2 regions of the Knoellia sp. AC549 genome follow, and region 1 is predicted to be linked to the other one. Evidence: riboswitches for the same ligand, from Rfam matches in the RefSeq annotation. Region 1 holds a riboswitch; the other holds the start of a gene.

Region 1 (5,220 bases):
GCCGCCGGCATCGTCGCCTGCGTCGTGCTCGCCCTCGTCTTCGACGGACTGATCCTCGTGGGTCAGCGCCTGCTCACGCCATGGACGCGTGCCCAGGGAGGTCGGGCATGATCGCCAGCATCTTCGAGTGGCTCACCTCGTCGGCGACGTGGTCGGGCGACACCGGGCTGGGAGCCCGAATCATCGAGCACCTCTGGTACAGCCTGCTCGCTGTCGTCATCGCCGCTGTCATCGCGGTCCCTCTGGGGTTGTGGGTCGGTCACACCGGCCGGGCCAGGTGGCTCGTGACGTTGGCCAACTCGCTGCGCGCCGTCCCGACCCTGGGGCTGCTCTTCGCGGTGGCCCTGTGGCTGAGCCCGAAGTTCCAGTCCGACCTCGCGTTCCTCATCCCGAGCCTCGTCGTCCTCGTCGTCCTGGTCGTCCCGCCGATCCTGTCCGGCGTGTATGCCGGTGTCGAGGCTGTCGATCCTGCGACTCGGGACGCTGCCCGCGGGATGGGGATGCGCGGCATGGAAGTGGTGCGACAGGTCGAGATCCCCAACGCCATGCCGTTGATCCTCTCGGGCCTGCGCTCGGCGTTCCTCCAGGTCATCGCCACGGCGACCGTTGCGGCATACGTGGGCCTGGGCGGGCTGGGCCGCTATCTCATCGACGGGCTCGCCAACGGGGACTACGTCTCCACCGCGGGTGGCGCTCTCGTCGTGTCGGTGCTCGCGCTCATCGTCGACGGGATCCTTGCGCTCGTGCAGCGCGGGGTCGTGTCCCCCGGACTCACCGGACGTCGGGTGGCACGTCGTCGTGGGATCGGTGCGCTGCTGGACCGATCGTTCGTCGCGCGATGAACGCCAAGCTGCACCTGGGGGCAGGAATGTCGGTGGCCCATGGTGGAGTTGATCCTGATGCGGCCTGACCTCCGGCGATGTCGCCTGTGTGAGCGGCCACCCGTTTCTCCCGTTCCCACAGCCCAGCTCGTCACTGCTCCGCCCGAACGCACGACCGATCGCTATCGAAGGACTTCCTCATGAAGCGCATGACCTCCGTACTCGCTCTCACCACTGCTGCGATCCTCGGCCTGTCTGCCTGTGGCGGCGGCGGCGACCCGCTGGCCTCCGACACCCCGGCGCCCAGCGGCTCGACCGGGGGCGGCGCAGTCGTCATCGGCTCCGCCGACTTCCCCGAGTCCGAGCTGCTCGCCGAGATCTACGCCGGCGCGCTCAAGGCCAAGGGCGTCGACGCCACGACCAAGCCGCGGATCGGCTCGCGCGAGATCTACCTCAAGGCGCTGGAGGACGGCTCGATCCAGGCGATCCCCGAGTACACCGGCGCCCTCGGCTTCTTCTACGACAAGAACTTCAAGGAGACCGACCCCGACAAGGTCTACGCGGCGGTGGAAGGGCTCCTTCCGGCAGGCTTCGCGATGCTCGAGAAGTCGGCTGCCGAGGACAACGACTCGATCGTCGTCACCAAGGAGACTGCGGACTCGAAGTCGCTCAAGACCCTGGACGACCTCAAGGCGGCTGCCGCGGACATGTCGCTCGGCGCCCCGCCGGAGTTCCAGAAGCGGCCCCAGGGAATCCCGGGCCTCAAGAGCACCTACGGGGTGACCTTCGGGTCGTTCCGGCCGCTCACCGGTCAGGGCCTCGTCCAGGCGCTCAAGAACGGCCAGGTCGACGCTGCCAACATCTTCACGACCGACCCGTCGATCGCCGAGAACGGCTTCGTGTCGCTCGAGGACACCAAGAAGCTCTTCGGTTCGCAGAACATCGTCCCCCTCGTGGCGAAGGACAAGTCCGAGCAGCTCGCTCCGGCCCTCAACGCGGTCTCGAAGGCCCTCACGACCGAGGTCATCTCCGGGCTGCTCAAGCAGACGGTCACGGACAAGAAGGACGCCAAGGACGTGGCCGCCGAGTTCCTCAAGTCCAACAACCTCGGCTGATCGCCCTGTCGTTGGCCGATTCCGACATAGTGCTGTGCACGCTCAGTTGCTCCTTCGTCGCAAACGCATGCACGGCACAATGCCGATTCCGCAATAGTGCTGCGCACGCTCAGTTGCTCCTTCGTCGCAAACGCGCGCACGGCACTATTCCGGAATCGCCGGACGCCCCGAGCTGTCCGGGTCGTTCCTCGTTCAGCGGTACTGCCAGGCGTGGTTGAGGGGGCCGGGGCCCTGGCCGATGTCGAGGTCGTCGGCGTGCTGGATGGCGCCGGTGACGTAGGTCTTGGCTGCACGCACTGCTGAGAGCCAGTCATCGTGCCGGGGTCGCAGGGCGGCGATCGCCGAGCTCAGGGTGCAGCCCGTGCCGTGGGTGTTGCGGGTGGCGATGCGTGCGGCCGAGAGGTCGACGACCTCCCCGGTCTCGGAGTCGCTCCACGCATCGACCGAGCGCGGGCCGGGAAAGTGACCGCCCTTGAGCAGCACCCGGACGGCTCCGAGACCGTGCAGCAGCTTGGTCTGGTCGCGCAGGGCGTCGAGGTCCTCGGCCTCGTCGACGCCGAGGAGGGCCGCGGCCTCGGGGATGTTGGGGGTGATGACGTCGACATGGGGGATGAGTGCTCGCAAGGCCGAGACGGCGTCGTCGGCGAGCAGTCGTGAACCTGCGGTCGAGACCATGACGGGGTCGAGGACCTTCGGCACGCCGCGGAGCGCCGGGTGGCTGCGCACCACGTCGGACACGGCCGTGACGACCTCGGCGTCGGCGAGCATCCCGATCTTCACGGCGTCGATCCTGACGTCGGCCAGGAGAGTCCCGAGCTGCTCCGCGACGAAGGCCGCGGGCACGGGGTGGACACCCGTCACGCCGGTGGTCGACTGCGCCGTCAGAGCCGTGATGACGCACGTGCCGTAGGCGCCCTGGGCGGCGAACGTCTTGAGGTCGGCCTGGATGCCAGCGCCTCCGGAGGGGTCACTTCCAGCGATCGAGAGAACCACGTTCTGTGGTGAATCGCCCTGTCTCGCAACGGCATACGCATCCTTTGTCGTGCTCGTGCACTCAGGCCTGGCAGAGGTCGGCATGACGCCAACCCAACCATGGCGCTACGGTGGTCACACCCCACGGGGGCCCGAGCACGGGCTGAGATCGGACTGTTGCTGTCCGGACCGTCTGAACCTGTCCGGATCATGCCGGCGAAGGAAGAGGAGCCGCCCAGTGCGTACCCATGTCCCGTCCCGTCCCTCATCGCAGTCCCCGACCGAGGTCCACCCGAAGCACCGGGCGAGCGTCCTCGTCGACGGTGACATCACCGTCCCGGTCACGGCCATCGGCCTGGACCCCAGTCCCGACGGCAGCCCGAACGGGGACGTCCTCGTCTATCGGACCGCCGGACCGGGCGCTGATCCCGAGGTCGGGCTGGACCCGCAGCGCACGGACTGGATCACCGCCCGGGGCGACGTCGAGACGTATGCCGGTCGAGGCCGTGACCTCGCCGATGACGGACGGTCGGCGATGCGTCGCGGTGAGGCCAGCCAGAAGTGGCGCGGTGCCTCTCGCCCGCCGTTGCGGTCCGTCGAGGGCGCCACCGTGACGCAGCTGCACTACGCCCGACGGGGTGAGATCACGCCGGAGATGCGCTTCGTGGCCCTTCGTGAGGGCTGCAGCGTCGGCCTCGTGCGTGACGAGGTGGCCGCAGGGCGCGCCATCATCCCGGCGAACGTCAACCACCCCGAGTCCGAGCCGATGATCATCGGTCGCGCGTTCCTCACGAAGATCAACGCCAACATCGGCAACTCGGCCGTGACGTCGTCCATCGCCGAGGAGGTCGACAAGCTCAGCTGGGCGACACGCTGGGGCGCCGACACGGTCATGGACCTGTCGACCGGTGACGACATCCACACCACACGCGAGTGGCTCATCCGCAACAGCCCGGTGCCGATCGGGACCGTGCCCATCTACCAGGCGCTCGAGAAGGTGGACGGCGACGCAGCCTCCCTCACGTGGGAAGTGTTCCGGGACACCGTCATCGAGCAGTGTGAGCAGGGCGTCGACTACATGACGATCCACGCCGGCGTGCGCCTCGCGTTCGTCCCGCTCACCGCCAACCGCGTCACCGGGATCGTCTCGCGCGGTGGCTCGATCATGGCCGGCTGGTGCCTGGCCCACCACCAGGAGTCGTTCCTCTACACCCACTTCGACGAGCTGTGCGAGATCTTTGCGCGCTACGACGTGGCGTTCAGCCTCGGCGACGGCTTGCGTCCCGGATCCATCGCGGACGCCAACGACGAGGCGCAGCTGGCGGAGCTGCGGACGCTGGGCGAGCTGACGAAGCGCGCCTGGGAGTTCGACGTGCAGGTCATGGTCGAGGGCCCCGGCCACGTGCCGCTGCACCTCGTGCGTGAGAACGTCGAGCTCGAGCAGGACTGGTGCCACGGGGCGCCGTTCTACACGCTCGGGCCGCTCGTCACCGACATCGCTCCGGGCTATGACCACATCACCTCGGCCATCGGCGCGGCGACGATCGCGCAGTACGGCACGGCGATGCTCTGCTACGTCACGCCCAAGGAGCACTTGGGGCTGCCCAACCGCGACGACGTCAAGACCGGTGTCATCACCTACAAGATCGCGGCTCACGCCGCTGACCTTGCCAAGGGACACCCGGGGGCGCGGCTGCGCGACGACGCGCTGAGCAAGGCACGGTTCGAGTTCCGTTGGCACGACCAGTTCGCGCTCTCGCTCGACCCCGAGACGGCGATGGCGTTCCACGACGAGACCCTCCCGGCCGAGCCGGCGAAGACCGCGCACTTCTGCTCGATGTGCGGCCCCAAGTTCTGCTCGATGCGGATCAGCCAGGACATTCGTGATGCCTACGGGTCAGCGGCCGAACAGCGAGCGGTCGTCGAGCAGGGGATGGCGGAGAAGTCCCGCCAGTTCGTCGAGCTGGGGTCCAGTGTCTACCTGGACGAGAGCGCCGGGGTGGCCCGGTGAGCACACCGGCGACGACGCTCCCTCCCGAGGGGCGGGCTGCGGTGCGGGCCGGAGTCATCGGCAACTACGTCGACCAGCTCAACATCTTCCTCCCCGTCGTCGCGCTCGCACCGGCACTGGCAACGCTGGCTGGACCCCACGCCGGCGTGACCGGCGGGGCCCTCGTCATCGTCGCCACCCTGCTCGGGCGTCCCGTCGGCTCGATGGTCTTCGGTCGCATCTCCGACCGGCTGGGCCGCACGGCCACGACGAAGATCGCCATCGCCGGCACGTCGGCCACCAGCTTTGCGATCGCCGCGGT
Region 2 (5,220 bases), 730 kb from region 1:
CTCGGACACCGGCGCACCGGCCGCGTCGATGGAACCCTCGGCAGGCTTCAGTGCCCCCGCGAAGCCCAGCAGCACGGTCGACTTCCCCGAGCCGCTCGGTCCGACGAGTGCGGTGGCCGTGCCGGCGGTCGGCTCCAGGTCGCGGTCCAGCCGAGCAGCCGTGTGCGTGCGGGTCGAGCCGTCGAGAAGCCGGGTGGTGCGGTCGATGCTCAGTGGTGTCGCGGCGACCTCCTGCGTCCGGCGGCTCGACGGCCTTGCCACCACGGCGCCGGACGCAAGGGGGGCTGGCGGCGGAGCGCCCGGAACCCAGATGCCCATGTCGAGCAGCCGTTGCCGCTCGCTGAGGAGCACGTCCCCCACGGGCCCGTCTGCGACGAGCACCCCGTCACCGTCGAGGACGAGCATGCGGTCGACGAGCTCGACCCAGGGTCCGAGGACGTGCTCGACCACGACCGTCGTGATCGGGTATGCCGCCAGCGCACCTTCCACACTCGCCCTCACCTGGGCGGCGTGGCCGGGATCGAGCATGGCCGTGGGTTCGTCGAGGAGCAGGACGCTCGGCGCAAGAGCCAACGCGCCGGCCAGCGCCAGGCGCTGCGTCTCCCCGCCCGACAGAGCCCCGGTCGGGGTGTCGAGGGGCATCGACAGCCCCACCGCGGCCACAGCGGCAGTGATGGCGGGCGGCATGTCGGCACGCGGCATACCCACGTTCTCGAGACCGAAGGCGACGTCGCGCCCGACCGAGGAGGCGACCACCCCGGCACCCGGCTCCTGGAGGACGAGCCCGATCTCGCCGGCGCGCGCCCCGGGTGCGTGACCGTCGATGGCGACGGAACCCGACAGCTCGCCGGCGTCAGCGGTCTCGAGCAGCCCGGCGACAGCCCGCAGCAACGTCGACTTGCCCGAACCGCTGGGCCCGACGAGGAGCACGCGCTCCCCTGGGGCCAGTGAGAACGAGACGTCTCGCAGCACCGGTTCGCGCCGACCGAACGGGCGCCACGTCACCCCCTCGAGGGTGATGTGGCCGCCCCTGACGCGGGCAGTGCCGTCGACGGTGCCGGCCCCTCCACGGGCACCGGCGCCAGGCTGGTCCACGTCAGACAGCGCGGTTCTCGCGGTGCTCCTGGCCGGGTGGGAACGCGTTGAGCGCCCCCGCCGCCGCCAGGGCCCGGGTGAGCAACCACCCACCGACGCCGGCGACCACCGCACCGGAGAGAGCGAGGACCGCGGCGTAGGAGACCTTCCACGCGAGGGACCAGTCCTGGATCCAGGTGAAGGACTCGTAGAAGGCAGCGAACGGGCCGGCCATCGCTCCCGCGAGCATGGCGGCGGCAATGCCGAACGCGCGATAGCCGAGGAGGGCGAAGACGAGCTCCGTGCCGAGCCCCTGGACGATGCCTGACACGAGCGTGGTCGCGCCCCACTCAGTGCCGGGGACCATCGAGACGAGCGCCGCGGTGACCTCGCAGAAGAGCGCGGCTCCGGGTCGCCGCACGACGAGGCCGCCGACGACCCCGGCAAGGAACCAGGGCCCGGCGAAGAGGCCACCCAAGGGTGCGAACCCGAAGGTGATGGCGCTCAGGGGGCCGTTGTAGAACACGCCCCAACCCCAGAACGCGATGCCGAGGGCGGCGCCCAGGAAGGCGATCGTGAGGATGTCGACGGTCCGCCACCCGAGGAGGGGACGGGTCGCGAGGATGCTCCGGGCGCGCAGGAAGCCGCCCGAGGTGGTGCCCGAGGAGTCGGTCGTCGCCGGCTCCGTGGTGTGTGTAGCCATGAAATTTTCTCCCGTGGTCTCCGGCGCAGGGCCGATGGATACCTCGGGGAAGTCACTTCGGCGGCATCCATCTCGTCTGCCGCAGAGGTCACCTGAGAACTCAGACTCCCTACGCCGGTGCGAACCGGATCAGGTGTGAGGGTCTGCGGTTGCCCGCACTCTCAGCGCGTTGGTGCGCTCCCCTGTCATTGACGATGACCACCCTACTCCCTGGGCTGTGGCAGGGTGGCACGGGAGAAGGCCCGCTTCGGGCGGACACTGCAAACTCAAGGAGTCCTAGTGGGCAGCATGGTGTGGAAGATCCTCGGAACCGGCTCGGCGATCCTGGCCGGCATCGCCGCGACCAAGGTGGCCGACAAGGTCTGGGAGCGGGCCGGTCAGGACCTCTCGGCGAATCCCAAGGACCCGGACTCGCCCTTCCTGGCGGCCCTGGGGTATGCCGCGCTCACCGGTCTCGCGGCCGGTGTCGCCAAGACGGTGGTGACCCGCAAGGCAGCCAGGATCTACGCCAAGTCTGCTGGCCACAAGCCGGACGCCGTGCGCCCCGGCGGCCTCTGAGCCGCCCATGATCGGGACCCCGACGGTGTGGGTGTTCCCGTGCGTCGATAACCAATAGGTGCGCAGCCCAACACCAATGGGTTATGGACCAGCAGCACAGCGATACCGGATCCCCGGTCGCAGTCCCCGGACAGCTCCCTGTGGACAACTCGACGCCACAAAGCGGCGATCCGGCGAAGGTGGCCTCATGAAGCCCGACACCGCCGCCGCCTCGACGACGGCGCGCGAGATCCTTCGTCGAGCACGGCGGCAGCAGGGCCTCACCCAGGCGCAGCTGGCCGAGCGCGCAGGCGTGAGCCAGACCGTCGTCGCGCGGTACGAGGCCCGCCAGCAGCAGCCGACGATCGCTGCTCTGGAGCGGCTCGTCGCGGCGTGCGGCTATGAGCTCGAGTGGAGTGTGCGTCACGCGGCCGACTCGCCCGCTGTGTCCGGCACAGGGAAAAGCGGCCACAGCGATCGTTTGCCTGGACCGATCGGGAAGAGGCTGACCGCTCAGCTGGACGAGGTTCTCGCAGTGCTCGCCTCGGCCGGGGCCACCGATCCGCGCCTCTACGGCGAGGTCGCGGACGGAACAGAGGCTGCCGGTTGCCGAGTCCTCATCGGGGTCAGGGCGCCGGAAGTGGACCGGCTCTCTCTGATCGCAGCCTCGGGTCACATCGGACTCCTCCTCGGGTCCCCCGTCCACGTGCTGCCGCACGCGGAAGTGGCGGCCTACGGCTACGGCGACGAGGGGATGCCTCTCGGCCCGAAGACCGAACGGGCGATGGGGACGCCTGCGCGATAGGCGAGATGCAGGTGGCTCGGTGCCTCGAGCACGGCGAGGTCCGCGGGTCCGCCCAGGGCGATCCGACCGATGTCGGTGCGGCGCATCGCCTTTGCCGACCCAGCGGTCGCAGCCCACACGGCTTCGCTCGGAGTCATCCCCATCTCGCGGACGGCCAGGGCGATGACGAACGGCATCGAGCTCGAGTAGCAGGTGCCCGGGTTGCAGTCCGTGGCCAGCGCGACCGACACACCGGCGTCGATGAGGCCCCGCGCGTCCGGATAGGGCGAGCGGGTCGAGAACTCCACTCCCGGCAGCAGGGTCGCCACCGTCGTGTCGGCCGCCCCGACGAGCGCCTCGACGTCGGCGTCGGACAGGAACGTGCAGTGGTCGACGCTCGCCGCTCCGACCTCGACGGCCAGCTGGACGCCCGGCCCGTGGCCGAGCTGGTTGCCGTGCACCCGCAGTTCCAGCCCCGCCTCACGGGCCGCGGTCAGGACGGCTCGCGACTCGTCCTGCGTGAACGCGTGGGGTGAGTTCGGCTCGCAGAAGACGTCGGCCCACTTGGCGTGGGGGGCGCAGGCCTGCAGCATCGGTCCCATGACGAGCTCGAGGTATGCCGCCCGCTCGCCCCTCGCTTCCGGTGGCACGACGTGCGCCCCGAGGAAGGTCGTCTCGGTTGTGAACTCGCTCGCGATGCGGAGCGAGCGAGCCTCGTCCTCGACGGTCAGGCCGTAGCCGCTCTTGATCTCGACCGTCGTCGTGCCCTGGTCGCGCATCTCGGCGACCCGGCCGGCCACGAGCTCGCGCAGGCGGTCGTCGGAGGCAGCACGGGTGGCGTCGACCGAGACCCCGATGCCCCCGCCGTCGTAGCGCTCCCCCGTCATCCGGGCCGCGAACTCGGCGGAGCGGTCCCCGTCGAAGACGAGGTGGCTGTGGCTGTCGACGAAGCCGGGTAGGACGGCCCGGCCGGCGAGGTCGACCCGGTGGTCGGCGTCGGGCGCGGAGACGGAGTCGCCGACCCAGGCGATGCGGCCGTCCTCGACGACCACGGCAGCGTCACGTCGCAGGCCGAGCCCGGCCTCGCCGGTGCCGTCACAGGTGACGAGCTCGCCGATCCCGACGAACACCGTTGCGTCTGCGGAGCTGGTGTTTCCAGCGACCACATCCGCGGACGCAGCAGGAGGGGTGGGGGACGCAGCGGTCACGTGGCCGAGGTCCTCACGGCGACGATGGCCTCACTGACGATGTCGTCGATCGGCCCCAACGGGTGGACACCGCTCGAGACGATCCGGCGGCCGCCGACGACGACATCGGTGACGTCTGCACCGGTCGCACCGAAGATGATCTGGGCCGGGGCGACGCCACCGGTGCGACGGCTGTCGGTGCGCACCGCCACGAGGTCCGCGAGCGCGCCGACGGCGAGGCGTCCGCCGTCCCAGCCGAGGCTGCGGTAGCCCGCCGACGTGCCCATCTCGAGCAACGGCGTGACACCGAAACGACCGCGTTCGTGGCTCTTGAGCCGCTCGTGCATCTCGATGCCGCGGATCTCCTCGAAGGGGTCGATGACGGCGTGCTGGTCCGAGCCGAGGCTGATCGGGACGTCCTTCGCGGCGAGCTCGCACGCCGGTCCGATGCCGTCGGCGAGGTCGCGCTCGGTCGTCGGGCAGAAACAGGCCCCCGCGCCCGAGCGCCCCATGAGGTCGAGGTCGACGTCGGACAGGTGCGTCGCGTGGACGGCGGTGAAGCCCTCGCCCAGCAGCCCGGCGTCGGTGAGGTGCTCGACCGGGCTCGCGCCATAGACGAGCTGGGTCGTGAGGTTCTCACCCATCTGCTCGCTCACGTGCGCGTGGACGGGCCGGTCCCCCACGACCGTGGCGAACTCCGCCAGCTGCTCCCCCGTGAGGGCGCGCACGGAGTGCGCCGCCGTCCCGATCCGCACCAGTGCGCTGTCGTGCATCGCCTCCACGCGTTCGGCCCAGGCCTGCACCGAGCCGTCGGAGAAGCGCACCTGCACCTCGTCCAGCGGCAGGTGACCGGCGGAGTCCAAGCCCCCGGAGAGGTAGCACGTGTCGAGGAGCGTGAGCCTGATCCCGGCCTCCTCCGCGGCAGCGATGAGGGC

What was found. Region 1 has a riboswitch for thiamine pyrophosphate ahead of thiC (phosphomethylpyrimidine synthase ThiC). Riboswitches for the same ligand answer to the same signal wherever they lie in the genome.
Region 2: another riboswitch for thiamine pyrophosphate. It lies ahead of ACZZ98_RS10335 (ECF transporter S component); the one in region 1 lies ahead of thiC (phosphomethylpyrimidine synthase ThiC).

What each region holds. Positions count from the first base shown of each region.
Region 1 covers NZ_OZ409890.1:1,416,452-1,421,671, reverse strand. Annotated here, with positions in the region: partial or broken gene ACZZ98_RS06830 (ABC transporter permease) at 1-111, shown strand, start outside; gene ACZZ98_RS06825 (ABC transporter permease) at 81-842, shown strand; gene ACZZ98_RS06820 (ABC transporter substrate-binding protein) at 1,022-1,936, shown strand; gene thiD (bifunctional hydroxymethylpyrimidine kinase/phosphomethylpyrimidine kinase) at 2,129-2,929, opposite strand; TPP riboswitch at 3,043-3,150, shown strand; gene thiC (phosphomethylpyrimidine synthase ThiC) at 3,237-4,919, shown strand; gene ACZZ98_RS06805 (MFS transporter) at 4,916-5,220, shown strand, end outside.
Region 2 covers NZ_OZ409890.1:2,141,703-2,146,922, reverse strand. Annotated here, with positions in the region: gene ACZZ98_RS10340 (ATP-binding cassette domain-containing protein) at 1-1,095, opposite strand, end outside; gene ACZZ98_RS10335 (ECF transporter S component) at 1,097-1,777, opposite strand; TPP riboswitch at 1,867-1,971, opposite strand; gene ACZZ98_RS10330 (DUF4235 domain-containing protein) at 2,066-2,335, shown strand; gene ACZZ98_RS10325 (helix-turn-helix domain-containing protein) at 2,523-3,119, shown strand; gene hutI (imidazolonepropionase) at 3,053-4,264, opposite strand; gene ACZZ98_RS10315 (formimidoylglutamate deiminase) at 4,303-5,220, opposite strand, start outside.